Regions from separate parts of the Pseudomonas sp. CH61 genome, predicted to be linked through region 1. Evidence: riboswitches for the same ligand, from Rfam matches in the RefSeq annotation. Region 1 holds a riboswitch; each other region holds the start of a gene.
What was found. Region 1 has a riboswitch for cobalamin ahead of AC5SEM_RS09535 (CbtB domain-containing protein). Riboswitches for the same ligand answer to the same signal wherever they lie in the genome.
Positions count from the first base shown of each region.

Region 2: linked by a shared signal. The riboswitch ahead of cobO (cob(I)yrinic acid a,c-diamide adenosyltransferase) and the one ahead of AC5SEM_RS09535 (CbtB domain-containing protein) in region 1 are both predicted to bind cobalamin.
Region 3: linked by a shared signal. The riboswitch ahead of AC5SEM_RS12865 (TonB-dependent receptor plug domain-containing protein) and the one ahead of AC5SEM_RS09535 (CbtB domain-containing protein) in region 1 are both predicted to bind cobalamin.

Region 1 is NZ_CM182098.1:2,110,515-2,121,136, reverse strand. It holds cobalamin riboswitch at 993-1,214, shown strand; gene AC5SEM_RS09535 (CbtB domain-containing protein) at 1,339-1,536, shown strand; gene AC5SEM_RS09530 (CbtA family protein) at 1,548-2,246, shown strand; gene AC5SEM_RS09525 (cobalamin biosynthesis protein) at 2,243-2,656, shown strand; gene cobM (precorrin-4 C(11)-methyltransferase) at 2,736-3,482, shown strand; gene nfuA (Fe-S biogenesis protein NfuA) at 3,683-4,267, opposite strand; gene AC5SEM_RS09510 (acyltransferase family protein) at 4,325-5,347, opposite strand; gene AC5SEM_RS09505 (fatty acid cis/trans isomerase) at 5,532-7,838, opposite strand; gene metH (methionine synthase) at 7,993-10,622, shown strand, end outside.
Region 2 is NZ_CM182098.1:1,100,353-1,110,974, reverse strand. It holds gene AC5SEM_RS05050 (cobyric acid synthase) at 1-1,309, opposite strand, end outside; gene cobD (threonine-phosphate decarboxylase CobD) at 1,306-2,298, opposite strand; gene cbiB (adenosylcobinamide-phosphate synthase CbiB) at 2,291-3,199, opposite strand; gene bluB (5,6-dimethylbenzimidazole synthase) at 3,196-3,846, opposite strand; gene AC5SEM_RS05030 (cobyrinic acid a,c-diamide synthase CobB) at 3,843-5,243, opposite strand; gene cobO (cob(I)yrinic acid a,c-diamide adenosyltransferase) at 5,240-5,851, opposite strand; cobalamin riboswitch at 5,933-6,163, opposite strand; gene AC5SEM_RS05020 (hypothetical protein) at 6,327-6,911, shown strand; gene AC5SEM_RS05015 (PQQ-dependent sugar dehydrogenase) at 6,978-8,291, shown strand; gene AC5SEM_RS05010 (C40 family peptidase) at 8,427-8,963, opposite strand; gene AC5SEM_RS05005 (C40 family peptidase) at 9,184-9,801, opposite strand; gene hda (DnaA regulatory inactivator Hda) at 10,028-10,622, opposite strand, start outside.
Region 3 is NZ_CM182098.1:2,869,601-2,880,222, forward strand. It holds gene AC5SEM_RS12835 (hypothetical protein) at 263-481, shown strand; partial or broken gene AC5SEM_RS12840 (acyltransferase family protein) at 692-1,692, shown strand; gene AC5SEM_RS12845 (thiol-disulfide oxidoreductase DCC family protein) at 1,827-2,294, shown strand; gene AC5SEM_RS12850 (DUF2269 family protein) at 2,278-2,769, opposite strand; gene AC5SEM_RS12855 (saccharopine dehydrogenase family protein) at 2,771-3,898, opposite strand; gene AC5SEM_RS12860 (autotransporter outer membrane beta-barrel domain-containing protein) at 4,084-7,914, opposite strand; cobalamin riboswitch at 8,081-8,286, shown strand; gene AC5SEM_RS12865 (TonB-dependent receptor plug domain-containing protein) at 8,379-10,316, shown strand; gene AC5SEM_RS12870 ((2Fe-2S) ferredoxin domain-containing protein) at 10,316-10,622, shown strand, end outside.

The sequences.
Region 1 (10,622 bases):
CGGGTGGTTATGGGTCAATGGGGTTGGGGTTTGGTTATGGGGGCATATCCGTTGCTGCGGGTGCCGCCGCTGCCGGTTTCGCTCTTACAGCGACTCACTTTTCCAGACGCCGAAAAGTAAGCAAAAGGCTTTGCCCCGGCGTACGGCACTTCGCTGAGGCTCAGTGTTCCCTCGCTACGGTGTCCATCCGGGGGCATCGCCTACGGTTTGCTTCGCTGCACCTCCTCTCGATGAATGCGGCTTCGCCGCACGGCGCTACGCGCCTAACCCCCGGATGAACACCTACGCTCGGCCTACCGAAGGGGCAAAAGATCAAAAGCCGAAGCAAGATCAAGAGCCAGATCAAGAGCCCCTCACCCTAGCCCTCTCCCGGAGGGAGAGGGGACTGACGGTGGTGTTTGGGAGAGTTACGCCGACGTGCAATACCGCGTTGAACTCAGGCTCAAAAAAGCAAAAAAATCGGGCCCCTATCCATGAGGTTAGAGGGACTGATCGGGGTGTTTGGGAGAGCTACGCCGACGTGCAATACCGAGTCGAACTCAGATTTTGAAAAGCCCACAAATCGGCTCCCTCTCCCTCGGGAGAGGGCTGGGGTGAGGGGCAAATCCACCACAAAACCAAAGTCCAACACCCGCTCCTCACCACTCAATAGGCCGAGTGTCAGCTCGCCTGCTTTTGATCTTGGAGCCCGTCGGCAGGCTGAGTGGAGGGATTGATCCGGGGGTGGGAGCGCAGCGACCGTTTGGCGCAGCCAAACACAGCGGGAGTAGGTGCAGCGAAGCAAACCGGAGACGCTGCGCCCGGATCGATCCCGGAGCGAAGGAACCCCGAGCTTTAGCGAGCGGGCCGAACGTCAGGGCGAAGACCTTTTGGTTACTTTTGGGGCGTTTGCCAAAAGTGACCCGCCGTAAGGGCGGAACCGTAATCAGCAACACCCGCAGCAACGGATAAGCCCCCCCACAAAATTGACTAAAATCCCCAACCCATGCTCTCCTACACAACTTGTTACGGGTGCCCTTCACAGGGTGAAACGGGAAACCGGTGAATCATGTGCTTTACTCAAGCCCATGTCAGTCCGGTGCTGCCCCCGCAACGGTAAGCGAGCGAAGCGTCAAAACCACTGTGTCAGCAAGACATGGGAAGGTGACGCTTGCAGGTCGGCCTGACGCCAACCCCTCGTGAGCCCGGAGACCGGCCCGCAACACACAGCCCGCACCTCGTGCGTCGCTGAACATAACAAACCCGCGGTGGGCGGGCGCTGTTCGAACCTCTGCGAGCCCGACCCGCAGGGGTTTTCATGCGCTCGATTCACCCACTGACATTCCAGAGGGAAGCGCCATGTCGATCATCAGCAGCACCGGCAGCAACACGGACAAAATTTCCAGCACCGCCACCCTGAGCCAACGCCTGAGCGCCGCGATCTTCGCGTCGATCCTTGGTGCCAGCCTGGTCTACTTCGCCGGTTTCTCGCACATCGAAGCGGTGCACAACGCCGCCCACGATACCCGCCACAGCGCCGCGTTCCCGTGCCACTGAGACCTGTCGACATGATCAAGCGTATTGCGCAAACCGCAGGTTTCACCGGTCTGCTGGCCGCCCTGCTCCTCACCCTGCTGCAAAGCTTTTGGGTCTCGCCGCTGATTCTGCAGGCGGAAACCTTCGAGAAGTCCGAGCCGGTGGCGGTTCACGAACACGCCGCTGGCGTGGCTGCGCACACCCACGACGCCGAAGCCTGGGAGCCGGAAGACGGCTGGCAGCGCGTGGTCTCGACCACAGGCGGCAATCTGGTGGTTGCGGTGGGTTTCGCCCTGATGCTCGCTGGCCTCTACACCCTGCGCGCACCGACCAAAACCTCGCAAGGCTTGCTCTGGGGCCTGGCTGGTTACGCGACATTCGTACTGGCACCGACGATGGGCCTGCCACCCGAATTGCCGGGCACTGCCGCTGCTGATCTGGCTTCACGCCAGATGTGGTGGATCGGCACCGCCGCTTCGACCGCTGTCGGCCTGTCGCTGATTGCATTCAGCCGCCACTGGCTGATGAAAATCCTCGGCGTGGCCATCCTCGCCGTGCCGCACGTGATCGGCGCACCGCAGCCGGAAGTGCATTCGATGCTCGCGCCGGAGGCATTGGAAGCCCAGTTCAAAATCGCTTCGCAGTTGACCAACGTGGCGTTCTGGCTGGCCCTGGGCCTGATCAGCGCCTGGTTGTTCCGCCGCAAAAGCGCTGGCCAATACCACGCATGACCGATGACAGCGCAGCGCCGACCTTCGTGGTCGGTCTGGGCTGCCAGCGCGGCTGTCCGGCCAGCACGCTGCGCGCGTTACTCGACCAAGCCTTACAGGCGCACCGCATAGAGCTTGAAACGGTCAAGGCGTTGGCCAGCATCGACCTCAAGCGCGACGAGCCGGGCCTGCAAGAACTTGCCACTCAGTTGGCTTTGCCCTTGCTGTATTTCAGCAGTGAAGAACTGGCCAGTTATCAGCAACGACTCAGCCACCATTCGCAGATCGCCTACGAACGCACCGGTTGCTACGGCGTGGCAGAAAGTGCAGCGTTGGCACTCGCCGAACAGCTGATTCAGGCACCGGCAAAACTGCTGATTTCCCGGCAAAAATACGCTCAGGCCACGTTGGCATTGGCCGGCGCGGCGTAAAGTCCCGATAATCCCCGCCATCGATCATGAGCAATCTTCATCTGAAGCGTTGCTGCGCCTCTTTTCCAAGGATTTAAAGATGACCGTCTACTTCATCGGCGCCGGCCCCGGCGACCCGGAACTGATCACCGTCAAAGGCCAGCGGCTGATCCGCAGTTGCCCGGTGATTATCTATGCAGGCTCGCTGGTGCCGGCGGCGGTGCTCGACGGCCATCAAGCCGAGACGGTGGTCAACAGCGCTGAACTGCATCTGGAGCAGATCATCGACCTGATCAAGACCGCGCATGCCAAGGGCCAGGATGTGGCGCGGGTGCACTCCGGCGACCCGAGTCTCTACGGTGCGATTGGTGAGCAGATTCGTTACCTGCGTGAGCTGAATATTCCGTTCGAGATCATTCCCGGGGTGACGGCGACGGCAGCCTGTGCCGCGTTGCTCGGCGCGGAACTGACGTTGCCGGACGTCTCGCAAAGCGTGATTCTGACCCGTTACGCCGACAAGACCGCCATGCCGGCAGGCGAAGAACTCGGCAGTCTGGCGCAGCACGGCGCGACCATGGCGATTCATCTGGGCGTCAACCATCTGCAGAAGATTCTGGCGGAGCTGTTGCCGCATTACGGCGCGGATTGCCCGATCGCGGTGATTCACCGGGCGACGTGGCCGGATCAGGATTGGGTGGTGGGGACGCTGGCGAATATCGCTGGGAAGGTCGAGGCCAAAGGGTTTCGGCGTACGGCGTTGATTCTGGTGGGTCGCGTTTTGGGCAGTGAGGTGTTTAGCGAGTCATCGCTGTATCGCGCCGGGCATGCTCACCTCTACAGACCATAAATTGGAACGCGGAGCGTCCCGGGCTGCATTCCCACGCAGAGCGTGGGAACGATCAAAGGCCCCTTCGCGAGCAGGCTCGCTCCCACATTTGATCGCATTCCAAAGGTGGGAGCGAGCCTGCTCGCGAAGGCGTCAGTACATTTCACCCATAAAAAAACGGCGCTCACGGGGCGCCGTTTTTCATGTCCGCAGCGAACACCTTAGTAGTAGGCGTTTTCTTTCTGCGTGTGGTCGGTCACGTCACGAACGCCCTTCAGTTCAGGGATGCGTTCGAGCAAGGTGCGCTCGATGCCTTCCTTCAAGGTCACGTCCGCCTGGCCGCAGCCCTGGCAGCCGCCGCCGAACTGCAGCACGGCGATGCCGTCTTCAACCACATCGATCAGGCTGACCTGACCGCCGTGGCTGGCCAGCCCCGGGTTGATTTCGGTTTGCAGGTAGTAGTTGATGCGCTCGTTGACCGGGCTGTCGGCGTTGACCATCGGCACTTTGGCGTTTGGCGCCTTGATGGTCAGTTGGCCGCCCATGCGGTCGGTGGCGTAGTCGACCACGGCGTCATCGAGAAACGCTTCACTGAAGTGATCGATATAAGCGGTGAAGCTTTTCAGCCCCAGCGCGGTGTCTTCAGGTTTTTCTTCGCCCGGCTTGCAGTAGGCAATGCAGGTTTCGGCGTACTGGGTGCCAGGCTGGGTGATGAAGACGCGGATGCCGATGCCCGGGGTGTTCTGCTTGGAGAGCAGATCAGCCAGGTAATCGTGGGCGGCGTCGGTAATGGTAATAGCGGTCATGGAAACTCCTCGCAGGCTTGGGCGCAGTTTACGCCAATCGTTGCGCCGGACAAAGTCCTAGTATTTTTGTCGGGAAAGATTCTCGTCCGCCCCGCCGTCGATCCGCGCCTTGAGCCAACGATAGCTGCGTTTTTCCACCCATTCGTAGCTCAACCAGGAGCCAACGCCGATGGCCAGCGCACACACGACAAACAACAAATACGGGTTGATAGCGTAGCGCCGGGCCAGATAACCGCCCGCCGACAGCACCAGAACGTGCATCAGATACACCGAATACGAGCAATCGCCGAGCAGTTTCAGGACCCGGCTGCGCTCGACATAACGCTCCAGTGAAATACACGCCATCACCAGCACCGCACTCGGTACGCCCCAGTTGAGCAGCCTGGGCGCCGGTGCCCAATGATAAATCGCCAGCAACGCCGCGATGATGGCTGCCAGTGGCAGCCACAGTCCCGCGCCAATCCAGCCCCGGCGATAGAGCATGCCGATGCCAATCCCCAGCAGAAACTCATAAACAATGTCCGAACGATAAAACTCGCTGATCCAGCCAAACCCGGTCCAGGCCTGACTCACCGCAAACAGCAGCGCCGCGACTACCAGCAGGCGCACCTGCAGACGGAACAGCAACGCCCAAGCGAACAACACGTAAAACAGGATTTCGTAATTCAGCGTCCAGCCGACATTCAGCGTCGGATAGAGGCCGTAGCCGCCGGGGTTCTCAGTCGGAATGAACAGCAACGACAGCAGCAAATGGCTCCAGTCCACAGACTGATCCGGCAGCAACGGCTGGGCGAACACCACCAGCAGCGCCATCAACAGCGTGTACAGCCAATACGCCGGGACGATGCGAAACAGCCGATACAACAGAAAACGCGCGGGCGGCAGCGGTTTGTTCTCGGTCGAGAGGAAAATCACCAGACCGCTGATGACGAAGAAGATATCGACGCCTACCGCGCCCTTGTCGATGAACAGCTGCCCGATTGGCCCGCGTGCTTTGAAGTCAAAGAAAATCTGCATGAAGTGGTGGCAGACCACCGTCCACGCGGCCAGCGCACGCAGGGCTTGCACTGAAATCAACATCGGCCGCTCCCGTCCACAATTCCTGAAACCACCGCAGATCCCTTGTAGGAGTGAGCCTGCTCGCGATGGCGGCGGCACATTCAACATCTCCAGTGCCTGATTCTCCGCTATCGCGAGCAGGCTCACTCCTACAGGGGTTTTGCAGTGTCGCTTGAAGTTGGGACAGCAGCCTCGCCTCAAACGATCAAAGATTCTCGTAGCGATTCATGTCCAGCACGCCCTCTTCCACCGGTTCGGTTTCGTGGATGTACTGACTCAAATCGTGGAAATAGAACCAGAATTGCGGATGACTGCGGCGGATCCCCCAGCGTTCGACGATTTTCTCGAAGCGGTTCGCATCCTTGGCGTTTTCCATTGCATCGACAAACGCCGGCACCTGATCGGCCGGGACATTAAAGATGAAGTTCGGATAGCTGCTGAGCACGCCCGGGTAAATGGTCAGCGTATCCAGCCCGGGCTGATAACGCCGTGACTCGCCGAGCAGGAACGCCACGTTACTGTGCGCGCGGTTGCGCAACAGGCTGTAGACCTCGCGTTTGCCGCTGGCGGTTTCAATGCGCAGCATCGTCGCTTCCGGGAGCTGATCAATCACCTTCAAACCGGCGGCCGGGCGCGAAGTCAGTCGGCTCAACGCCTGTTCGGCATTTTGCAGCGCCAGGTCGATATTCGGCCGCGAGCAATAAGCGCCATCGCAACGGTTGATCGGATCGGGCCGCGCATTGAGATCGCCGTAACGCGCCAGCAATTGCATGGCGAAGTCGTATTTCGGGTCTTTCTCATCGAGCTTCAACGCGGTCGGCTTATCGTCGTCAATCGCCTCGTAATCGAGCCACATCTTGAACTGGCCACCGCTCTGGTACCAATCGTCGAGATAGTCTTCGCGCGAATCAGCGGGCATCAGGCGCAGGAAGTTCTGCTCGGCGCCGTTGCGGATCAGGTCGAAATACAGACGGGTTTGCGCCTGATGGGAGACGTTGCCGAACACATCGAAGTTGACCGCCAACTGGTAATAGGTGCGTTCCAGCAGCGGATAGTCAAACAACCACATCGTCTGCGGCACCTCGCCAATCAGGCCTTTGGTCACCGAAGCGCTGTCGAAGTGGCGAAAAATGCTCAGCAGCGCGTTGTCATTGCCGGCCCACAGGGTCGACCAGCTCGGCGCGGGGAGATCGGCGTAGCTGTCGCGGCGCAGAGCCTCATATTCATTGCGCTTGTCGCGGTAGTTGCGCCACAGGCTCAACACGCTGCCGACATCGTCGTTCTGCCCCGGCATGGCCAACAGCGGCGTGGCCTGGCCGCGATAGTTCGGGTCGGTGATATAGAGGTCGTGTTCCGGTGCCTGGAACAGTGCCCAGAAGTTATCGCGGATCACGTCGGTCGCAATCTGTCCACGGCACACCGGGCCGCGAATAAACGTGCGGACGAAGTATTCGGCGTTGTCGAGCATGAACTGGTAACGCGCCTGCGCCGGAATCGCTTCGAACGTCGCGAAGGGATTGGCACGGCTCTGCGGGCCGTAACCGGGCAGCGCATTAACCTGCCAGTTGCCGCTATAGAACAGGCTTTTCACCCGCGCCATCTTCGCCGCGCTCAGCGGATAGGTGATGTGGGTTTTATGCACGATCACACCCTGCACCGGCCACAAACGGTAATACACCTGAGTGCCCGGATCGTCGTTGGGGCGGCGAGTGGCGATAAGGTCGATCGGCTGCCCGCTCGGTGTGCGCGAACGCACCCACTGGAAGTAATGCCCCGGCTCGCCATCCTTGAAATAGATGTGCGCGAGGTACAAGTGCTCGTAAAGCCAGCGTCCGACCAGACTCTGCCGGGCGCCGGGAGTATTAAGCAGATTTTCCCACTGGACGATTTGCAGCGCCTCTTTCGCGCTCGGCGCCAGGCCTTGTTCGTCAATCGGCGCACCCGAGGCCAGCCAGCGCTGCAGCGTCTGATATTGCTGATCGGTCAGCCCGGTCACCGCCAGCGGCATGCCTTCTTTCGGATGGGCACCGGCGTAGCCCTCAAACTCGGCCGGCAGCGAGCACATGTTCTCGCGGTTCAGGCCCAGCACAATCTCTTCCGGGAGTTTGGCGTTGGGCGTCAGCGGCGTCTTGTGCCCGAGTTCGAGCATGCGCGCCATCAGCGCCGCCTGACTGCCTTGGGCATCGAGCACCGAATAGAAGTCTTTCTGCTGCCAGGCACGTTTGCCGAAGGCGTCGTAAAACAGCCGAGTGGTCGGTGCCGCTTGTGTGCGCTCGCCATCGTAAACCGGCATCTTGCTGGCGCCACGGGCCGCGCCCTCGCCACTGCCCAGGTTGAGCTGACAGGCAGAGTCGTAGCACGCATGGCAGGCCACGCACTTCTCGGTGAAGATTGGCTGGATGTCGCGGACGTACGAAATCGACTGAGAAATGCCCGGCACAGTCGCTGGCTCTTGCGCCACGGCGCCCCAGCTGAGAAACAGCAACACAAAACCAATGACGCGGTAAGACATGCTGCTGATCCCGATTGTAAAAAAACGCCGCGATTCTACAGTATGACGCCCGTACCAACATGAGCGATATTCATGCAAAAGCCCCACATGCTCCAAAAGCGCACAGGTTTGCTATGATCCCGCTCCTTCGTAATGGTCTTTCCGAGTAGTCCAAATGTCCGATCGCAGCGTCCGCCTTCAAGCTCTCAAGCAAGCACTCAAAGAGCGCATCCTGATACTCGACGGCGGCATGGGCACGATGATCCAGAGCTACAAGCTCGAAGAACAGGATTATCGCGGCAAACGCTTCGCGGACTGGCCGAGTGACGTCAAGGGCAACAACGACCTGTTGGTGATCACCCGTCCGGACGTGATCGGCGGCATCGAGAAAGCCTATCTGGATGCCGGCGCCGACATCCTCGAAACCAACACCTTCAACGCCACGCGCATTTCCATGGCCGACTACGGCATGGAAGAACTGGCCTACGAACTAAACGTAGAAGGCGCACGTCTGGCGCGCAAGGTCGCCGACGCCAAGACCGCCGAGAACCCGGACAAGCCACGTTTTGTCGCCGGCGTGCTCGGTCCTACGAGTCGCACCTGCTCGCTGTCGCCGGACGTCAACAACCCGGGCTACCGCAACGTCACCTTTGATGAATTGGTGGAAAACTACACCGAAGCCACCAAAGGCCTGATCGAGGGCGGCGCCGACCTGATCCTGATCGAAACCATTTTCGACACCCTCAACGCCAAAGCGGCGATCTTCGCCGTGCAAGGCGTGTTCGAAGAGCTGCACATCGAACTGCCGATCATGATTTCCGGGACCATCACCGATGCCTCCGGCCGCACACTGTCGGGCCAGACCACCGAAGCGTTCTGGAACTCGGTGGCGCACGCCAAGCCGATTTCCGTCGGCCTCAACTGTGCGCTCGGCGCCAGTGAGCTGCGTCCATACCTGGAAGAGCTGTCGAACAAGGCCAGCACCCACGTTTCCGCGCACCCGAACGCCGGCCTGCCGAACGAATTCGGCGAGTACGACGAACTGCCGTCGGAAACCGCCAAGGTCATCGAAGAATTCGCCCAGAGCGGCTTCCTCAACATCGTCGGCGGCTGCTGCGGCACCACGCCGGGCCACATCGAAGCCATCGCCAAAGCCGTCGCCGGTTATGCGCCACGGCAGATTCCGGACATCCCCAAGGCCTGCCGCCTCTCGGGTCTGGAGCCGTTCACCATCGATCGCAGCTCGCTGTTCGTCAACGTCGGCGAGCGCACCAACATCACCGGTTCCGCCAAGTTCGCCCGTCTGATCCGTGAAGACAACTACACCGAAGCGCTGGAAGTCGCCCTGCAACAGGTCGAGGCTGGTGCGCAGGTGATCGACATCAACATGGACGAAGGCATGCTCGATTCGAAGAAGGCCATGGTGACCTTCCTCAATCTGATCGCCGGTGAGCCGGACATCTCGCGCGTACCGATCATGATCGACTCCTCTAAATGGGAAGTGATCGAAGCCGGCCTCAAGTGCATTCAGGGCAAGGGCATCGTCAACTCGATCAGCATGAAAGAAGGCGTCGAGCAGTTCATCCACCACGCCAAACTGTGCAAGCGCTACGGCGCGGCGGTGGTGGTGATGGCGTTCGACGAAGCTGGCCAGGCCGACACCGAAGCGCGCAAGAAAGAAATCTGCAAACGCTCCTACGACATTCTGGTCAATGAAGTCGGCTTCCCGCCGGAAGACATCATCTTCGACCCGAACATCTTCGCCGTCGCCACCGGTATCGAAGAACACAACAACTACGCTGTGGACTTCATCAATGCCTGCGCCTACATCCGCGACGAACTGCCGTATGCGCTGACCTCGGGCGGCGTGTCCAATGTGTCGTTCTCGTTCCGTGGCAACAACCCGGTGCGCGAGGCGATCCACTCGGTGTTCTTGCTGTACGCGATCCGCGCGGGCCTGACCATGGGCATCGTCAACGCCGGTCAGCTGGAGATCTACGACCAGATCCCGCAAGAGCTGCGCGACGCCGTCGAAGACGTGATCCTCAACCGCACCCCGGAAGGCACCGACGCCCTCCTCGCCATCGCCGACAAGTACAAGGGCGACGGCAGCGTCAAGGAAGCCGAGACCGAAGAGTGGCGCAGCTGGGAGGTCAACAAGCGTCTGGAACATGCGCTGGTCAAAGGCATCACCACGCACATCGTTGAAGACACCGAAGAATCCCGTCAGTCGTTCGCCCGCCCGATCGAAGTGATCGAAGGCCCGCTGATGTCCGGCATGAACATCGTCGGTGACCTGTTCGGCGCCGGCAAAATGTTCCTCCCGCAAGTGGTGAAATCCGCCCGTGTGATGAAGCAGGCCGTGGCCCACTTGATCCCGTTCATCGAACTGGAAAAGGGCGACAAGCCAGAAGCCAAGGGCAAGATCCTCATGGCAACCGTGAAAGGCGACGTCCACGACATCGGCAAGAACATCGTCGGCGTGGTGCTCGGTTGCAACGGCTATGACATCGTCGACCTCGGCGTGATGGTCCCGGCAGAGAAGATTCTGCAGGTGGCCAAAGAGCAGAAGTGCGACATCATCGGCCTGTCCGGCCTGATCACGCCGTCGCTGGATGAAATGGTTCACGTCGCTCGCGAGATGCAGCGTCAGGATTTCCACCTGCCGCTGATGATCGGTGGCGCGACCACTTCCAAAGCGCACACCGCGGTGAAGATCGAGCCGAAGTACAGCAACGATGCGGTGGTTTATGTGACCGACGCCTCCCGCGCGGTGGGCGTTGCCACACAGTTGCTGTCGAAAGA
Region 2 (10,622 bases), 1.0 Mb from region 1:
CACTCGCCGCCGGCGATTCAAACAGGCCATGCAGATACGTGCCGAACACCTGCCCATCAACACTCTGTGCACCGTCGCAACGGCCATCATCCAGATGCACCGCAGCGTTTTCCAACGCCGGTCCGCTGGTCACGCCGGCATGAATTTCATAACCGCTGACGTCGGCATCGTCCAGCGCCAACCGTCCACGCACATTGCGCAACTGCTTCTCGGCTTCAAGTGTGGTTTCGAACGCCAGCAAGCCCAAACCGGCACTCGTGCCCGGCGCACCTTCGAGGCCGAGCGGGTCATGAACCTGCTCGCCGAGCATCTGCAGACCGCCGCAAATCCCCAGCACTTTGCCGCCGTAACGCAAGTGCCGAGAGATCGCCGTATCCCAGCCATTGGCACGCAAATAGGCCAGATCACTGCGCACGCTTTTCGAGCCCGGCAGGATGATCAGGTCAGCAGCAGGAATCGCCTGCCCCGGCCCGACAAATTGCAGATCGACCTGCGGATGCAGACGCAGTGGATCGAAGTCGGTGTGGTTGCTGATGCGCGGTAGCACCGGCACCACTACTTTCAGCACTTGTTCGGCCTTGTCGGTCTGGCGCTGGTCGATGCCGTCCTCGGCCTCAAGGTGCAGATCCATCACGTACGGCAGCACGCCCACCACCGGTTTGCCAGTGCGTTGTTCCAGCCAGTCAAGGCCCGGTTGCAGCAAGGCGATGTCACCGCGAAAACGGTTGATGATGAAACCTTTGACCCGCGCCTGCTCACTCGGCGAGAGCAACTCCAGGGTACCGACCAGATGGGCGAAAACCCCGCCACGGTTGATGTCGGCAATCAGCAGCACCGGGCAATCCACGGCTTCGGCAAAGCCCATGTTGGCGATGTCGCCGGCGCGCAGATTGATCTCGGCCGGCGAACCCGCGCCTTCGACCATCACCAGCGGATACGCGACGCTGAGTCGCTCGTGAGAAGCCAAAACAGCTTGCATCGCGATGGCTTTGTAGTCGTGGTACGCCACGGCATTCATCGACGTCACCGCGCGACCATGAATGATCACTTGCGCGCCGGTGTCGCTGTTCGGCTTGAGCAGCACCGGGTTCATGTCGGTGTGCGGTTCGAGAAATGCGGCCTGCGCCTGCACCGCTTGCGCGCGGCCGATCTCGCCACCGTCTGCCGTTACCGCGCTATTGAGCGCCATGTTCTGCGGCTTGAACGGAACGACTGCCACGCCCTGCCGGGTTGCCCAGCGGCACAGCGCCGTCACCAGTGTGCTTTTACCGGCATCGGAAGTGGTGCCCTGCACCATCAGGGTGGTCATGGGTGATCCTTGGCAAAAGCGCTTAAAGCGTGTTCGAGACGCGCCTCTTCAGCCGCATCGGCGGGCAGGCCAAAGCGCAAACTGCTGTTTTGGGTGAAGAGGCGCAGGAGAATGCCGCGACGGGCCATGAATGCGTGCAGCACTTCGGCATGCTCGGTGATCAGCCACTGGAACAACGCGCAACCGCCATGCGGCTTGAAGCCGTAGCGCTCAAGCAACGCCGCCAGCCGCTCACTGGCTTCATCGCTGCGAATCCGTTGGCGAGTGTGCCCTTCGGTGTCTTGCAGACACGCCTGCCCGAGCACCCGCGTCGGCCCGCTCACCGCCCAAGGCCCGACCTGTTCGGCGAGCAGTTTGAGCAACCTGCGCTCGGCCAGGACAAAGCCCAGACGCACCCCGGCCAGCCCGAAAAACTTGCCGAACGAACGCAACACGATCAGCCCGACTTGATGGGCATGCGGGGCCAGGCTCAGTTGCGGCGTGTTATCCATGAAAGCTTCATCGACCACCAGCCAGCCACCGCGCCGGGCGAGCCGCGCATGCCAGTCAAGCAGGCGTGCCGGGGTCAGGCTCAGGCCGGTCGGATTGTTCGGATTGACCACCACCAGCACGTCGAGGCTATCGAGAAAAAATTCGACTTCCTGCTCCAGCACTTCACGCACGATGTAACCGCTACGGCGCCAGGCTTCGGCATGCTCGGCATAACACGGTGACAACACGCCGACTTTGCCGGCCCGGCGCAAGCGCGGCAGCAACTGAATGGCCATTTGCGAACCGGCCACCGGCAGCACTTGCGCGGCACCGTAGTAATCGCACGCGGCTTGCTCCAGACCGTCATCGGTTTCCGGCAGGCGCGCCCAGGCACGCAGCGGGATTTCCGGGATCGGGAATGGCCACGGCGCGAGGCCGCTGGACAGGTCGAGCCAGTCAGCCTCGGCAATGCCGTAATCGAGTGCCGCCTTGCGCAGCCGGCCACCGTGCTCAAGCATAGAATTCAGCCCCCACGCAGAGAATCAGCAACCATAACCATACGCCGCGCTGGACCAATTGCCAGCCACGGTCGATGGAATCTGCGTCAGCCGCTGCGCCCTCGCCAAGCTGCGGACGGTCGTGAAGTTCGCCGTGGTAAATCGCCGGCCCACCCAACTCCACGCCCAGTGCACCGGCACCGGCCGCCATCACGGGACCTGCGTTGGGGCTATCCCACTTCGGCGCCTGTGTGCGCCAGCACTTCAGCGCGAGTCGGGTTTTGCCCAGCAGCGCATAGGTCAATGCCACCAGACGCGCAGGAATGTAGTTCAACACGTCGTCGATTTTTGCTGCGGCCCAGCCGAATCGTTCGAAACGTTCGTTGCGATAGCCCCACATCGCATCGAGCGTGTTGCTCAAGCGATAGAGCACCACGCCCGGCGCACCCGCCACGACAAACCAGAACAGCGCGGCGAACACCGCATCGCTGCCGTTTTCCAGCACCGACTCGGTGGCAGCGCGAGCGACGGCAGTGCTGTCGAGTTCATCGGTCTGGCGGCTGACCAGGTAGCCAACACGCTTGCGTGCCTCGTCCAGATCATCTGCGCGCAAAGCAGCGGCCACCGGCGCGACATGTTCGCCGAGGCTGCGCATGCCGAGGGCGCAATACAACGCAAGAATTTCGACGACCCAGCCCACGTACGGCGCCCAGGAAAGCGCCGTGGCGAGCAAGGTCAACGGCAGCACCGCGATCACCCACGCAGTGACGCCATGGCTGCGCCAGCCCCGGCCACCGGCGTTGAAACGTTGCTCGATGCGCCCGGCAAAATTGCCGAACGCCACCAGCGGATGCCAGCGTTTCGGTTCACCGAGCAGCGCATCCAGCGCCACTGCGGCGACACTCAACAACGCCACACTCATTGACTCACTCCCCAATAATTTTCGTACAGCAACTCATTGAGCGGACGCGCTTGCGCCCACCCTTCGAGTACCAGCATCGGCGCCGGATAGAATTCCTTGACCGGACCCAGGCATAAAACCGCCAGAGGTTTTGCACCTTCGGGCAACTTCAACAGATCAGCCAGTGCCTGTGGCTCGAACAGTGAAACCCAGCCCATGCCCAGACCTTCGGCGCGCGAGGCCAGCCAAAGATTCTGGATCGCGCAGGACAGCGAGGCCATGTCCATTTCCGGCAGCGTGCGGCGACCGAAGATGTGTTTTTCGCGATCGTCCATTAACGCGGCGACCAGCACTTCGGCGCAGTCATGGATACCTTCGACCTTGAGTTTCATGAACTCGTCACTGCGCTCGCCGAGGGCTTCGGCGGTGCGGATGCGTTCTTCTTCCACTAGGTTCTGGATCTGCCCGCGCAGGTTGCGGTCGCTGATGCGGATAAAGCGCCAAGGCTGCATCAGGCCGACGCTTGGGGCCTGGTGGGCGGCTTCCAAGAGTCGGCGCAGCAGATCCGGCTCGACCGTGCCGCCAGTGAAGTGGCGCATGTCGCGGCGTTCGGCGATGGCTTTATAGACGGCTTGGCGCTCGGCTTCGGAGAATGCGTTGTTGGTCATGGCCTCTTCGCGAGCAGGCTCGCTCCCACAGGGGATTGCATTGCTTCAGTCACCACTGTTTCAACTGTGGGAGCGAGCCTGCTCGCGAAAGCGACTTCGGAGTCAGGCGCAAACAGTGCAGCGACAGCCGCCGGATTCGACGGGAAATAAAAGTGCACATAAGAAGCCGTCATCCGCCCTTCCCGATAAACCGCCTCGGCCCCACGCCCACCATTCGGGCTCAAACCCCGTGCAATCGGCGCCAGTTCGGTAGTCGTCAGCGAATGATGATAAGTGTGCCCACGCAGCGAACCTTCCGGCAGATCGACCGCTTGCAGGGCCAGTGCCGCCAGACGCTTCTGCATCACCGCATCGCCCTTAAGCAGCCCAACCAACTCAGCGCGAGTGCCTTCAACGTCAGTCAAAGAATCCAGCAGATAAAGCATCCCGCCACATTCAGCGAGCAACGGTTTCCCCGCCGCATGATGCGCACGAATCGCCTCCAGCATCACGGTGTTCTGCGACAACGCAACGTGGTGCAGTTCCGGATACCCACCGGGCAAATACAGGCTGTCCGCCTCAGGCAATTGCGAATCACGAATCGGCGAGAAGAAACTCAACTCGGCGCCCATCGCGCGCAGCAGATCCAGACTCGCGCCATAAGTGAAGGCAAACGCCTCATCACGGGCGACGGCGATTCGCACATTCTTCAGCAGCGGCTCTACCGCAATGACGTCCGGCGCGGCGAACTCCACGGCCGGTGGCAGCGCTACCTCGCAACTGCTGGCCAATGCATCGGCGGCGGCGTCGAGGCGCACATCCAGATCATTCAGTTCACTGGCCTGGACCAGACCGAGATGGCGGCTCGGCAATTCGATGCCGGTCTCGCGGGACAATGCGCCGTACCAGCGCAAACCTTCCGTGAGACTGCCTTCGAGCAATTGCGCATGACGCAAAGTGCCAACGCGGTTGGCCAACACACCGGCAAACGGCAGATCCGGCTGATACTTGGCCAAGCCGAGCGCCAGCGCACCAAAGGTCTGCGCCATCGCCGTGCCGTCGATAACTCCGAGCACCGGTACACCAAAATGCCGCGCGAGATCAGCACTGGACGGCGTGCCATCGAACAGGCCCATCACGCCTTCAATCAGAATCAGATCCGCCTCGGCAGCGGCTTCCCATAACAGACGACGACTTTCCTGCTCGCCGACCATCCACATGTCCAATTGATACACCGGCGCACCGCTGGCGCGCTCGAGAATCATCGGGTCGAGAAAGTCCGGGCCGCATTTGAACACGCGCACTTTGCGTCCCTGATTGCGATGCAAACGGGCCAGTGCGGCGGTGACGGTGGTCTTGCCCTGACCGGAGGCCGGCGCGGCAATGAGGACCGCCGGGCAGTGACGTGGTTGATTCAAAGTTCGACGCCTTTCTGCGCTTTGATGCCGGCCTGGAAGGCGTGTTTGAGCATGCCCATTTCAGTCACGGTGTCGCCCATTTCGATCATTTCCTGCTTGGCCGCGCGACCGGTGACGATCACGTGCTGCATCGGCGGACGCGCCTGCAAATCGCTGAGCACCTGATCGAGATCGAGGTAGCCGTGTTTGAGGGCGATGTTCAGTTCGTCGAGCACCACCAGACCGATCGACGGATCGCGCAGCAGCTCACGGGAAACCGCCCACGCGGCTTCGGCAGCGGCGATGTCGCGCTGACGATCCTGGGTTTCCCAGGTGAAGCCCTCGCCCATCACGTGGAAGCGAACCTGCTCAGGGAAGCGGCGGAAAAACAGCTCTTCGCCGGTGCTATTGCGGCCCTTGATGAACTGCACCACACCGCACTGCATGCCGTGGCCCATGGCGCGGGCGAGCATGCCGAACGCCGAGCTGCTTTTGCCTTTGCCATTGCCGGTCAGCACCAGCACCAGACCGCACTCGTCGGGTGAGTTGGCGATGCGTTCGTCGATCACGGCTTTTTTGCGCTGCATACGCGCCAGATGGCGTTCGTCGCGCTCGGGGGAATCAGTCATGGGGGAGCTCTCCGTTGAGGCTGGATAACGGCGGGCAGGCACAAGAATAGACGGCAAAAAGCCTGGCATCGCCCACCGTGATGCCGCTGGATGGATCAGGCCGGTCTCCGGGCTCATGAGCGGCGTTTCGCCTGACTGCGCGCCTTCCCGCTTCTTTCGAGGCAGTGGCTCAAGGCGCAGTTTTTACTCATTTACCGTTGCGGGGGCAGCGCCGGGATCGTGGTGGTTCTTCGCTTGAAGACAACCCTCACCGGCTTCCCTGTTTCACTCTGTCGACGCAGGTCACAGAGCACCTGAAACAAGCCGCGAAGGTTAGAGGGTTGGGGGTGGAGCGTCAATTAAAGAGGCGGCCATCGGGCGAATAACTGCCGCTGATCAATTCTCTGCCGCCAATCTTGTGCCACACTGATACAAATGATATCAAAGAGCCATGCTTTTTCCGAAAAGCCCACTACAACAATAAAGGATGATGACGATGCAAGGCATGATCATCAGCAACCCGCGCCTGGAATTCCTGCGCCCGGTGCTTGAACGCTGGTTTGACTGTATCGACCGCTACAACGCGGTGCGCGGCGACAGCGACACGCCTTACTGGCATGACGAGAAAGCCAATCTCGGACTGCTCTCGGCCGCAGCCTGGATGGCTGAGCTGGTTACCTTGAACGAAACTGCCACGCGCAAGCAGAACGAAGAAGGCGAGCGCAACGCTCGCGCCGATCTGTTTCTGGCCAGCGCCGAAGACCGCGCCTTTATCCAGGCCACCCAGCGCTGGCCAAAGGTTACCAACCTGAATCTGACTCAAGCCCTGCTGGACATCACCAACGACGCCAAACGCATCAGCTATGCCAGCGATCTCAAGCTCGGCTGCCTGTTTGTCGCGCCGCAAAAAGCCCAGCACAGCGCCAGCCCCGAAGAGTTGCAGGACATGGTCGACGACCTGCAAAAGGAACACACCTGCGCGGTCGCCTGGTATTTCCCTTACGCCTACCGCAAGTTGCGCAGCGAAGCCGGCAATTATCACCCGGGCATCGCCGTGCTGTTCAAGGAAGCCCGCGGCTGAGCAGTTGAACCATCGGGCTTGCGCCCTCCTCTATGATTAGGAATGCATTCATAGGGAAGATCAGCAATGCGCAAGCCCCAGCTCGTTTTTGTCATCGCCTTCGCCGGAGGGCTCGCCGCCTGCGGTGAGACCTCCAGCCTGCAAGTCTCCGACGGCACCGGCCCGTCACCGAAATTGCCTGAACCAAACAAGACCCTGATTCCGACGGTGAACATTGCCCCGGCGATCGGCTGGCCGGAGGGCGCTAAACCGACGGCAGCGACTGGCACGCAAGTCGCTGCATTCGCGGAAGGCCTCGACCATCCGCGCTGGCTCTATGTCTTGCCCAATGGCGATGTGCTGGTAGCGGAAACCAATGCCCCGCCAAAACCGGATGACAGCAGCGGCATTCGTGGCTGGGTGATGAAAAAGGTCATGGGCAAGGCTGGCGCGGGCGTGCCGAGTCCGAACCGCATCACCTTGCTGCGTGACGCCGATCATGATGGTGTCGCAGAAACCCGCACGGTGTTCCTGCAGAACCTCAACTCGCCGTTCGGTATGACGCTGGTTGGCAATGACCTGTACGTCGCCGATACCGATCGCCTGCTGCGCTTCAACTACGAACCCGGCGCGACCGAGATCAAGTCACAGCCAATCAAGGTTGTCGATTTGCCCGGCGGTACGCTGAATCACCACTGGACGAAAAACGTCATCGCCAGCAAGGACGGCAGCAAGCTGTACGTCACGGTCGGCTCGAACAGCAACGTCGGCGAAAATGGTCTGGATAAGGAAGAAGGCCGCGCCGCGATCTGGGAAGTCGATCGGGCGACCGGCAATCACCGCATCTTCGCCTCGGGCATCCGCAACCCCAATGGCCTGGCCTGGGAGCCGAAAAGTGGCGCGCTGTGGACAGCGGTCAACGAACGCGACGAGATCGGCAGTGATCTGGTGCCGGACTACATCACTTCCGTGAAGGACGGTGGCTTCTATGGCTGGCCGTTCAGTTACTACGGCCAGCATGTCGATGTGCGTGTGTCGCCGCAAAATCCGGACCTGGTGGCCAAAGCTATCGCCCCGGATTATGCAGTCGGGCCGCACACTGCGTCTTTGGGCCTGACGTTCGCCGAGGGCAACAACCTGCCGGCGCAGTTCAAGGAAGGCGCGTTTATTGGCCAGCACGGCTCGTGGAACCGCAAACCGCACAGTGGCTACAAAGTGATTTTCGTGCCGTTTACCGGTGGCAAGCCGAGCGGCAAACCGGTGGATGTGCTGACCGGTTTCCTCGACAAGGACGAGAATGCATTGGGCCGCCCGGTGGGCGTGGTGATCGATCAGCAAGGTGGCTTGCTGGTGGCGGATGATGTTGGCAATAAGGTGTGGCGAGTGTCGGCCAGCAAATAATTTTCGCCATGCACAAACAACTGTAGGAGTGAGCCTGCTCGCGATAGCGCCATATCAGTCGACATCATCGTTAACTGAATGACCGTTATCGCGAGCAGGCTCACTCCTACATTATTGGATTGTGTGCGGCTTGAATTAAGGGTTATGCGCCAGATGCTCCGGCTGCAACACCCGCTTGGCACTCAGATAAGCTTTCTGCCAGTACGCCTTCGACAGACTGTCCAGTTTCACCGTGCCACCCGTGGCCGGCGCATGCACAAAGCGCCCTTCGCCGACGTAAATCCCCGCATGACTGACCTGCGAACCGCCATTGGTGGCGAAGAAAATCAGGTCGCCAGTCTGCAAGCCTTCCTTGCCGACATTCGGTGCCTGCATGACGATCAACTCACGCGTCGAACGTGGCAAAGAAATGCCCGCCGCATCACGGTAGACAAAACCGATCAGCCCGCTGCAATCAAACCCCGAATCCGGCGTATTGCCGCCCCAGCGATAAGGCGTGCCCACCAGGCCAAGCGCGCGAAACAGCACGTCTTCAGCAGCCGGTGAAAAAGCCTGGGAGGGGCCGAACACGACCGGCGCGCGAACCACCGGCGCAGGAGGCGGTGTGCGACTGGCGCAGGCGCTGAGCAGCGCTGCGAAGAAGATCAATGTGAGGCGGGCCGTCATCGTCATAAGCAGAACATCCTGATCTGGCTGCGGCTTTTTCTGCCGATGGACAGAAAAGAAAACCGCCTGCGTGAGCACGCAGGCGGTTTGCCATCAATATAGATTCAGGATTCTAGCGGCTACGCGGCAAACTTCAAGTAAGACTTTAACTTCACCTTGTAAAGTATACGTCTACTCCGTTGCCGGAAGCCTGATTGTCGCCGCGAACGCAGCGACATCAAGGGAATTACTTGCGAGCAGTAACTACAGTCGGAGCGTTGGCCAATGCGCGTTTCGCTTCGATGAAAGTCTTGCTCCAGTAGCTGTCACCCAGGCTGTCGATGCGAACACCGCCGCTGCGACGACTGCTGGAGTGGATGAACTGGTTGTCACCGAGGTAGATCCCGGCGTGACTGACACGACCGCGACGACCGTTGGTGGCGAAGAACAGCAGATCGCCCGGCTCAAGGTTGCTGCGCGAGACCAGCGGCGCATCGACGTTGATCATTTCGCGTGTCGAGCGCGGCAGGTTCATGCCAGCTTCTTCGCGGAACAGATAACCGATGAAACCGCTGCAATCGAAACCGGCTTCAGAGGTACCGCCGAAACGGTAACGGGTACCGATCAGGGACATGCCGCGTTCGAGGATGCTGTCGGCCAGAACAGGAAGCTGATAAGGCTTCTTGCCATTGAATTCGTTGAGTTCTTTTTCGGTATCCAACTCTTCCTGGTAAATAACGGAAGACTGAGCCGTGGCAGAATTTTTAACCTGTTGAGGCTGCTCTTGAACTGGAGAATGAGCAGCGCAACCGTACAACAGGGTGACGAGTGCGAGAGGCACGAGGGGTGCGAAGCGCTTTAGCATGGGCACGACCGTGGCTGATAGTTGTAAAGAAGCCGAGACTATGCCCGCTATCAACCTCATTTGCAAATTCAATCGATCTTTTTGTGACTTCTCGGTTTCTCGTTTACATCTAAGCGCTTAAGCCCATTTGAACCGATACGCGCCCTGCACACCCTGCAGGAAAGCGGATTTTCTGGCGCCTGAAATATGCCGAGACACGCTGAAAGCCGCAGAACCAAAGGGATGGCTACCAGCCGAGGGTTTCTTTCAGAAACGGAATAGTCAGCTTGCGCTGCGCTTGCAACGAGGCCTGATCGAGCTGCTCAAGCAAGTCAAACAGCGCACTCATGCTGCGGGTGCCGCGAGTCAAAATAAAATGCCCGACTTCGTCAGTCAGGTGCAGACCACGACGCGACGCGCGCAATTGCAAGGCGCGCAATTTGTCTTCATCGGAAAGCGGACGCATCTGAAAAATCAGCGCCAGGGTCAGGCGCGATTTCAAGTCAGCCAGTTTGACCGGCAGTTCACGCGGAGAGGTGGAAGCGGCAATCAGCAAGCGCCGACCGCTGTCACGCAGACGGTTGAACAGATGAAACATCGCCTCTTCCCAGTCAGCCTTGCCGGCGATCACCTGCAAATCATCCAGGCAAACCAGTTCGTACTGTTCAAGGTTATCGAGGATTTCGACACCGCGATCCATCAACTCTGCCAACGGCAGGTACACCGCCGGCTCGCCCATCTGCTCGAATCGCAGACACGCCGCCTGCAACAGATGCGTACGCCCTACGCCGTGTTTGCCCCACAGGTAGATCAGGCTTTCTGTCCAGCCGGCGTCGGCTTCG
Region 3 (10,622 bases), 760 kb from region 1:
CCACTGTCGCAAATCCGCCGCTAACTTCTCACGCTCTCTGGAAACCACCGCCACCGGCCCATTCGCCGACGGTCAGCAGATAGTGGCCGCTCAGGGACGTCCGATTTCGGCCAGAAGCGACCGGTCTGCCTGATAAATAAATCCGTCCCCATTCCAGCCGGCAATGAGTTCCCCTTCCTTGAACCGTGAAGGCAATGTGATAGCATGCGTTCGCCCCCCGGAGAGGGGGAATTTTTCTACATCCTGCAAGGAATATGCCCCCGTGAAAGACTTCGTTATCAGCGTCAACAACACCGTCCTCTATCTCTCCCTGGCGTTCATCTGGCTGGTCGCTATCGTCGCGATTTTCACCAGCGGGTTCCTCCCGGCGCTGGGTATCTTCGTGGCCGGCACCCTGTGCTGGTGCATCATTTCCGGCTTCTGGTTCGTCCAGTCGGCGACCTACGAAGAACTGCGCAAGCTAAACGCAAACAAAGGCTGAAACGTCAGGGTGGAGCCGTAAGTGTCCCGCCCTACCCTGAGCGCTTGGTTCCGTGCCGAGCGCTCTCGCCCACTGCGAATGACTCGCATAAATCCCGCATTCTCCGAAATCCTGAAATTCCCTAGCCCCGAGCGCAGAGAAAAACCTGTCATCCCCCCAAAAACCATCGTAATTTACCCGCCATAACTACAAGGTCGTTTGGGGATACACGTGGGAGCCTTCCGTTTGCTTTTGGCCGTCCTGGTCGCTGTTTCGCATATGGGCAAGACGTTCATGGGGTTCAACCCAGGAGTGGTTGCCGTGATTTCCTTCCTGCTCATCAGTGGTTTCGTGATGACCTCACTGATCGAGCGCAACTACAAGGCCCCCGAGAAAGTCGGCCGGTTCTACCTGGACCGAGCCTTGCGTCTTTATCCGCAATTCCTGTTCTATTTCTTCGTCTCTTGTGCGGTGATCTACTTCCTGCTGCCCGGCACGCCACAGTGGGCCGAACTGACCTTCAGAAACATCGCCGCGAACCTCGCGATCGTGCCCCTCGGTTTCTATATGTTCGGCGCGAGCGGAACGTGGATTTTGCCTCCGGCCTGGTCGCTCGGGCTTGAGGTGTGCTTCTACCTGGTGATCCCGTTCCTGCTCATCTACCGAGCACGGGGCGTTGCTTTCGCGTTGTCCGTCGCGGTGTTCATTCCCGCGGTCTTGGATTCATCAACACCGACTACTACGGCTACCGCCTGTTGCCGGGCGTCCTGTTTATATTCCTGTGTGGCAGCTACCTCTACAAACCGCAGGCGAAGGGTCTGGCAATCGCCACAGGCACCGCCGTGGCGGCGGCCATGATCGTCGTGGCGATCATGGCGGGCTGGATCGACCGCCGACCGTTCAACGCCGAAGTGGCCGCAGGCATTGCCCTGGGCATCCCTGCCGTGTACTGGCTGACAAAACTGAAATTTCACCGGTTTGACGAATTTCTGGGAAACATCAGCTACGGCGTGTTCCTCAATCACTTCATGGTGATTTACTTCCTGCACGGCTTTTGGCCGATCACCTCATTCGATTGGGCCAGGATTGCAACGGTATTGGTGCTGTCATTCTTGTTGAGTGGTGTTTCCTACTATTGCGTCGAGCGGCCGGCGTTGAAGTTTCGGCATACGCTTCGGGCCGGTTCCAAGGATCGAGTCAGGGACATTCACGGGGGTGAAGCAGCGGTTTGACATCGTCGGGAGGCAGATCACGCGTCTAAACGGGGTCTGTCCCTTATATCCACGGCTCTGCCTGAGGCAGTTATTCGCGAACAACTGCTTGCGGCGCTATGATCGCAACACCCGACCTCTCGAACACAAACCCTATGCCCTCCGAAAAAAACCGACCGACCCCCGCCCCGTTCCTCAACCCCGGCGAATCCGTGGTCTTGTTCGATGGCGTGTGCAAACTCTGCAATGGCTGGGCGCGTTTTTTGATTCGCCACGATCATCAACATCGCGTACGTCTGGCAGCGGTGCAGTCACCAGAGGGGCAGGCGTTGCTCGCGTGGGCCGGCCTGCCCATAGATCAATTCGACACCATGGCCGTTATTCGTGATCGTCACTACTGGGAACGTTCGGACGCGTTCCTCGAAGTCATCAGCCAACTACCCGCCCGTTGGCAGCCATTGCGCCTGCTGCGCGTATTCCCTCGTGGACTGCGCGACTGGGCCTACGATCGCATTGCGCTGAACCGCTATCGGCTGTTCGGCAAGTACGACATTTGCCTGCTGCCGAACCCTGATCATGAACAGCGCTTCCTGAAAGCCACCGCACCTACACCAGAAAGTTAAACAACTGCACCGGCGTCATCTTCGTGACCATCATCAGTACGATGACAAACATTCCGGCGAAACCCATCACACCCATCCAGAACCATTTCCGGTAGACGGCTTGATACTGCTCATCCAGCCCCGCCCCCACTTCGCTCGCACTCGTCGCCATCACACACAGCCGCTTCTGCAGGAGCAACACCGGCAACCACAGCGAGCCGACGCAGAAGAAGATGATCAGCGAGGTCAGCACCCACTCGGTGCTCATGCTCAGCCCCGACAGGCGCATCAGCAGATACCCCGTGATGATCTGCACGAACCCGGCCGGCGTGGTGATCCAGGTGTCAAAGCCCACGACCATGCGCGCAACGTGGGCAATCACTTGCGGGTTGCGCGTGCGACTGGCGGCGATCAGGTAGAGGTAGGAACCCATGCCGAAGCCGAACAGGAAGATCGCGGCGATGATGTGCAGGTACTTCAGGCACAGGTAGAGCATGTCAGCGCTGCCCGTCCGAGAACTGCACGGCCAGACTCAGGTTGTCAGGATCGTTGATCGCGGCCATGTACTCGGCGACGCTGATTTCGCCCACGCACGGTCGGGCGCCGGCCGCCGGCACGTAGCCTGAAGCCATTTTTGTCGTCAGTGCCACGGCGGCGCAGCTGGGGATTTCCGGGCCTTTGTCGTTCAGGGCAGTGAGTTGCGCGGTCATCGACAGCGGTTTGCCGTCAATGCCGAGGCCCTGCACGTCGATGTACATCGCACTTTTGCCATCGCCGAAACGCTCGAACCGCGTGCCCAGTCGATGCAGCCTGGCAGCCCACAGGGCATGGTCGCGCACCAGTCCGACTTTCAGCGCCTGAGCCAGCAGACCGTTGGCAACGCCGCCAAGTTTAAGCCCGGCGCCAGCCTTGAACTTCAGGGTCTGCGCGCCATAACGACCGGCGAAGATGTCCATGTCCGGCACATCAACGTTGGCCAGCAGCCGCGTGCCCATCTGCGGCATTTTGCGCAAGGTCAGGTCCAGCCAGCCGGACACTTCATGCACCTTGCCGTTTTTCAGTTGCTTGATCGGTTTGCCGGCGTAAGCGAGTACACCTTCGATGGTCGACAAGCCCGGCATTTTCGCCGATGAGGAAATGCCGTGTTCGATCGAGTCGATGCGGGAAAAACGCTGACGCTGTTCATCGATGATTGCCGACGACAACGTCGGCACCGAGCTGCAACCGCTGAGGATCGCCACGCCGGCCTGCTTCGCTCTCGCGTCGAGAACGTGAATGCCGTTGACGAACGTGCGGCAGTCAGCCAGGTCGCAGTAATTCACACCGGCGTCGATGCAACTTTCGGCGAGCGCATAGGATTGCCCCTGAAACGGCCCGCCGGTGTGCACGACCAGTTGAATATTCATCGCCCGCAATGCGGCTTTGAATTCGCTGCCCATGGCATCACCGCACCAGCCTTCGCAGACGTTACCCGATTGGCTGTTCAACTCATCGAGTTTGCGCTGCAATTTGCGCGGGTCACGACCCGAAAGCACCAGGCCGATGTCCGGCATCAGCGCCAGATGTCTGCACACGATGCTGCCGAAATTTCCGTAGCCACCGACCACCATCACCCTGAACGGCATGCAATTCTTCCCTAATTCAATCCTTCAAACAGGCGTGAAGGATATAGGGCCGAGCGTCAGCAAGCCATTCAATGTAGGCCTTCGCCTGCTCGCGATAACGGTGTGTCAGAAGCAAATGAACACCTGACACACCGTTATCGCGAGCAGGCGAAGGCCTACAAGGGTTTGCGGTGGAGCCGAAAGCCCTAGAAATTGATCTTGAACCCCAACATCGCGTCATACCCGTGGCTGTCACCGTCGAACCCCTGGCGATAGCCGGCCGACGCGGTAAATGTGGTGCGCTGATTGGCCTGGTAATCCACCCCGACATTCACTTCACCCCACGTGCCCTGAATGTCGGATTCGAACGGGATATACCCCGACTCGGAGGAAAACTCGGTTTTCGGCTGCCCCTTGAATTCATGCCAGATACTCGGCCGGATCCACCCATTGGTGCGCCGTGCGCTCTTGTCGACGCCTTCGGTGTCCCAGTCCTTGGCGATGCGCACGCCGGCGCGGCCGATCAGTGAATCGACGTCCTTGAAGCGAACTTTCGCGCCGACGTCATCACTGCTGTCCAGATCGACGTAGCTGTAGATCGCCTGCAATTGCGGCTCGATGTACCAGTCTTTGTCGACTTCGTACGGGTAGCCGTTTTCCAGCGATGCGGTGTAGCCCCAGCCGCGGGTTTTCAGTTTGGCCATGTCGTTGGGTTTGGCTTCGATGTCGAAGCGGTTGACTTGCAACACTCCATCCAGATACCAGCCGGAGGTGCCGAAGTGCGTCCAGTAGGCGCCGACGCCGTAAGCGCGCAAGGTGTCTTCGCCGGCGGCGCGCCGGGTGTAGTGGCTGACGCCAGCGTCGATGGTCCCGGCGGACAACGACAGCCCGGCCCGCTCGTGACTGCCGTCGGGCCGGTCCTTGCGGTAGAGGTCGGTGCCGACTTGAAACGCGGTCAGGTCATAGTTGTATTCGGGCGTGTTGCCCAAAGCGTTTTTGCGATCACCCTCCTGTTTGCCGCTGCGGTAGATCACCCGGCCCCAACCCATCGACGGCGCCAGGGTCGACTCGTCTTCCTTGGGCAACGGATCACCGCGATTCAGACGTTCCTCACCGACCCGCTCGTGAAGGGTATCGACCATCGTCCGGCCGTAAACCAGGGCCAGCGCCGGGACGGCGCCGTACAGCGACACTTCCGGGCGGTAATTCGGCACCGGGGATGGATCGGGATCAGGACCGGGAGGACCGTCCGGAGGGCCATCCGGGGGCACCGCGTCCGAACGCAGATACCAGGTGTCCTTGCCGCTACCATCCTCGGCACCTTGTTGCAGGCGATATTCGTAGGGGCCGGCGACGACACGCCGGGCCAGTTGAAACGCATTGGCGTCACTCGCGGCTTCGGATTTATTGAGCAGTTCGACCACCGCAATGCCATTGCCCTGAGTCAGTTCGCCCTGCCCGCCGACGTTGCTCACGATCACGCCGGTGGTGCGGCCACTGGCGGTGGTCGTCGAATCCACCACGAGCATGTCGGAGAGACTGTTCGTGCCGCCGCCATTCAACGTGGTGTTAAGCAGCAGCCGGCCGCCATTGGACACGAACACCCCGCCGCCATCGGTGCCAGCGGTGTTGGCCCCGCTGATCAGCAACACATTGCCGACCGTGTTGCTGCCGGCGGCGAGGTCAAGCGTGCCGCTATGGGTGAATCGGTTCACACCGAGCAACTGCCCCTGCACGGCACCGCCCAACGTTGGACTATTGGCCGTTTGTCCCAGAGGCAGATAGGCGCCGCTGGCGTTGAAGTTGACGATGCCCGTCGCCGGTTGCGCCGCCAGACGAAGCACACCGCTGTTATCGATGCTGTTGGCACCCGATGAGCCGAGATCACTGACGGCAACGCCCCAGGTATCGCGAGTACCACTGCCGCTGCTGTCGGTAAAGTTGCGCAGTGTCCAGGTGCCACTGTTGGCCAGTGAACTGGCCGCGCTGACGGCATTCACGGCGCCGGTCATTTGCCCGGTGTTGTTCAGCGTAAACGTCGTGCCCGGTGTGGTCGCATCGGCGCGTACGGCGACATCACTCAGCGCACTGATCGCACCTGAGTTGTTCAACGTCTGGCTCGCACCGCCGAGGGCGACGCCGCTGCTGTCACCTCGCCCGCCCTGAAGGGTTGCCGTGTTGGTCACGGTGGCGCTGCCGCCCTCGGTCAACGCGTCGATGGCCGACGAACCAATGCCACGAGTGGTGATCGCGCCGCTGTTGCTGACTGTCAGATCCGCTGCACCCGAGGCCGCGGCGAGAATGCCCTGACTGTTGCTGGCGCCGAGTGTCTGGATCGCGCCGCTGTTGACCACGCTTTGCGCGCCAGTGACCGACAGCGTACGGATGCCGCGCTGTTCATTGCCCCGCGCAATCAATTCCCCGCTGTTGCTGACATTCAATGTGCCCAGCCCGCTGCCCGAGTTGAAGGCATTGCCGGCCAGAATCGCCGCGCCCTGGCCGTTGACGTCGATCAGCGGGCCGTTGAACACGACACCCACGTCGCCGCCCAGCGTCAGCGCCTGGATACCAAAGGCGCCAATGCCCGTGCCGTCGCCCGAACCGGCGTTCGAGTGGGTGATGATCGTGCCGCCGGAATTGACGTTGACCGTGCCCGTCGGCGACTGCGTCGAGGCATAGATGCCGTTGGCGTTGCTGTGCAGGGTTTCGATACGGTCGCCGCGATAGTTCACCTGAACATTACCCCCGGTCGAGTCGACCCGAATGCCGCCCGCGCCGAAACCGCTGGCGAACAGATCGCCCGAGTAATCGATCAAGACATTGTTGTTTTCGGCGCTGACGATGATCGCGTAAGCCCGGGTGGTGTTGATGTCGCCGAGGACGTTGATATTGCCGCTACCGGTGATCGCGACATCACCGGTGCCGCGCTTGATCACGTAGATCGCCCGCGAACCGGCGGTATTGGCCGTGCTGCCGACGTTGATGGCGGCATTGTTGTCGATGCTGATCGAACCACTGCCGCCGACGTTGTCGTTGGCATAGATGCCGTGCGCGGCGCCGCCCGTCGTCGTGATAGCGCCACTGTTGACGATGGCGATGCTGCCGACCGTGGCAAACGAACGAATGCCGAAACCGTTGAGGCCGCTGGTAGTCAGCGTCCCGCTGTTGGTGAGGCGGGTAATACCATTGCCGCCTTCGGTGAACAGACCAAACGCGTTCATGCCGATGCTTTGAACGTTCGCTGCATTGATCAGTGTGGTGTTGCCATTGACTGCGCGGGTATGCACGCCGGCGTGGTTGCCAATGCCTGCCGTGGGCAACGTTTCATCGCCGATCGGAGACCCGGCCGACAGTGCATCATCGTTGTTGACCAGAATGCTCACGCCACTCCCGACACTAACGTTGGTCTCGCCGCTGCCCGTGGCTTTGCTCCAGATACCGTTGCCGCCGAGCAAGGTGATCTGGCCGCTGCCCTGATGGTTCAGATTGATCGCGCCGCCGCCGCTGGCATTGATGTCGATGCCGTCGTGTTCATTGCCGACCACGGTGTTGAGGATGTTCAGCGTGGTACCGGAACTCACTGAAAACGTCGACGACCCGGCGCTGGCGTTGGTCATTGCCATCGCGTCCAGGCCACTGCCGCCGACATTCACAGTGTTGGTCCCGCCGTTGACGCTAAGGCTAGCGTTGCCAGTGGCGCCGATGACATTGGCAAACACCGCGTTGGCAGCCGTCGGGGGTGTGCTGTCCACCGTGGTGCCACTGAGTGTCAGCGTGGTGTTGGCATTGTTGCCGCGACTGTTCAGCGAGGAGCCGGCGGTGGTGCTGATGGTGGTGCCCGTCTGAGTGCTGATCGACGCATCGACACCGGAGGCAGGCAAGCAGGTTTGCGAGACGTTATAGGCACCCGCCGCCAATGGCCCGCACGCGGCCTGCGCATCTGCGAGCATCAGGGTGTTGGCCATGGCGACCAGTAACGCATTGCGGATGAAATGCGGGGCGTGCCCGCCGTAAGAATGGCCGCTGGCACCTTGCATGAAAACCTCCCTGTTCAGCGTGTCTGGCGTATCCCTCACGCCTGTCGACGCCGCGCGATATTGCGCTGTGATGACCGCTATAGACCTTAGTAGTTATTTCCAAAGTTGGTAATTCGCGGACCAAGAGTCGGCACCGGCAAGTTGACGAACGGTCTGTCGAATGTTCAGATGCCGCCCAGTTTCAGGTGTCCCATGCCGCCGTGCATGGGGTGAAACGGGAAACCGGTACGTTCTTTTCGAACAAGTCCGGTGCTGCCCCCGCAACGGTATGCGCGTGATGCTTTCGATACACCACTGTGGCCAGACGGCCATGGGAAGGTGAAAGCCTCGATACGCGCGAGCCCGGAGACCGGCCTGAAATTTTGTTTGGCAAAATCCTGCGGTGGGCGGGCATGGGCCGGTATTGGCTGTGCGCGATGCCTTCTCCTGCATGCTCTTCTGCGAAGATCCTTTTCGAGAAGACAATGATTCGACCTTTCAACACTTCTGCTCCAACCCTGTTCCTTGGCTGCCTGTTCAGCCCGCTGCTACTGGCCGACGACGCGCCGCTGGAACTCCATCAACAAATCGTTTCTGCACCGTCTGTGGAATCCACCACCGTCGCCGAGATGGCGAAGTTCGGCAGCAAGGTCGAGATCGTCAGCCGCGAACAGATCGAACGTGCCGGCCCCAGCGCCGATGTCAGCCGCGTCATGCAGATGTTCATTCCCGGTCTGTACGTCGCACCGAAAAACGGTCCGTTCGACTACGGCACTTATTCACTGCTGGGCGGGCGCAACGACGACACGTTGATCCTGCTTGACGGCGTACGCCTGAACAATCGCCTGTACGGCGGCCTCTATCTGGACACCCTGCCGGCCAACGCCATCGAGCGCATCGAAGTGCTCAAGGGCGGCCAGAGCCTGTTGTTCGGCACGCAGGCCGTGTCGGGCGTGATCAACATCGTCACCCGCAGCCCGCAATCGCGCAAAGCCTCCGGCGAGGTGAATCTGGGCGTCGACAGTTTCGGCGGCACCACCGAAGACGCCCGCGTCGAGAACATCTTCACGAACGGTTTCGGTGATCTCGGTTTGCTCGCGTACATCAGCCATAACGTTTCTGACGGTTACCAGCCCTATCGCAACCGCGATATGAAAAACGTCAGCGAGAAGAACCGCGCCTACGAGGTCACCACCTTCGGCGGCAAGGCGATTCAGTCGTTTGGCGAGGATGCGCGGCTGGAACTGTTCTACCAATACGCCGACGCCAATCTCGACTTCGCCCGTCCGATCGACAATCACAAGACCACCAACGACCGCGTGCAGCAGATCGCCACAGCAACGTTCGAGCAGAACATCAACGAACGCCTGAGCTACTTCGTCAAAGGCCATATCAACGACTGGGACACCCGCTACACGCGGGTCAACAACGTCGCCGGCGGCGGCACCAAGGTCATCAACCACAACGACTATTGGGGCTTCACCGATTGGGGCGTGCAGGCCGAAGGCAAAGCAGAATTGCCCGGTGGCCATGTGTTGGTGTTCGGTACCGACAACCAATGGTTCAAGGGCCAGGACGATGTGCTGATCATCGACAACGACAAGGCCGAAGCCCATGCGTTCTACACGCAACTGCGCCCGCAGATCGACGCTCTTCCCGACTGGCATCCAAGCATCGGTGTGCGCCACGAAGCCATGAGCGGCGGCGACAGTGCCACGGTCGGCATGCTCACTTCGATGTATGACCTCAATGACAATTGGTCGGTGCGCGGCCAATACGGCAGCGCTTACAAACTGCCGAACGCCGAGCAACTGTTCGTCAACGAGCCGGGCGACGAGATCGGCAACCGCAATCTCAAACCGGAAAAAAGCCGCAACGCTGAACTCGGTGTCGACTACAAAGGCTTTCTGCTCGATCGCGAATTCAGCGCCAGCGTGACCTTGTTCAAACGCAAAATCGACGACCTGATCACCCTCGACGGCATTCAGTGGGTCAACGGTGAAGGCACGATTCAGATGCGCGGTTTCGAGGCCGACGCCAAACTGGCGCTCAACGATCAGTGGAGCCTGCAAGCGGACATGACCCGCAACCTCACCGAATCGCGCACGGGGGCGACGATCAATGACATCCCGAGCTTCTTCGCCCGTTCGCGCGTGGGTTATGAATCGGAAAATCGCCTGTGGGGCATTGGCGGTGCGATCCGCTATATCCGCGATATCAAAAGCTCGAAGCAGGTCGAGTACGGCAATTATTCAGTGGTCGACGCCGACGCTTATCGCTATCTCGACAACGCCCACCAACACCGCGTTAGCCTGCTGGTGGAAAACCTTTTCGACCGCGATTACGTCACCAGCCGTTCGAGCAACGTCGACAACCTCGGCCGGCCGTTCACCTCCGAAGTGCGCTACACGTACCGCTTCTGATGAGTGAGATCAAAACCGTCGACGGCGTCGACACGCACCCGGACTGGTCGCACGTGCCCGAGCATGCGCGCCATGTGTTCCTCTGCACCGGCCCGCGCTGCACCCAGCGTGGTGCCTTGCAGTTATGGAAAACCTTGCGCCGGCATTTGCTCGCGCACGATCGCATCGAGACGCCGGGTGGCGTGCTGCTGACCCGTACGCACTGCCAGTTCCCGTGCAATCTGGGGCCGATTGTGACGGTGTATCCGGAGCGTTGCTGGTATGGCGTGCACAGCCATGAAGAGGTGCAGCGGCTGGTCGAAGGGC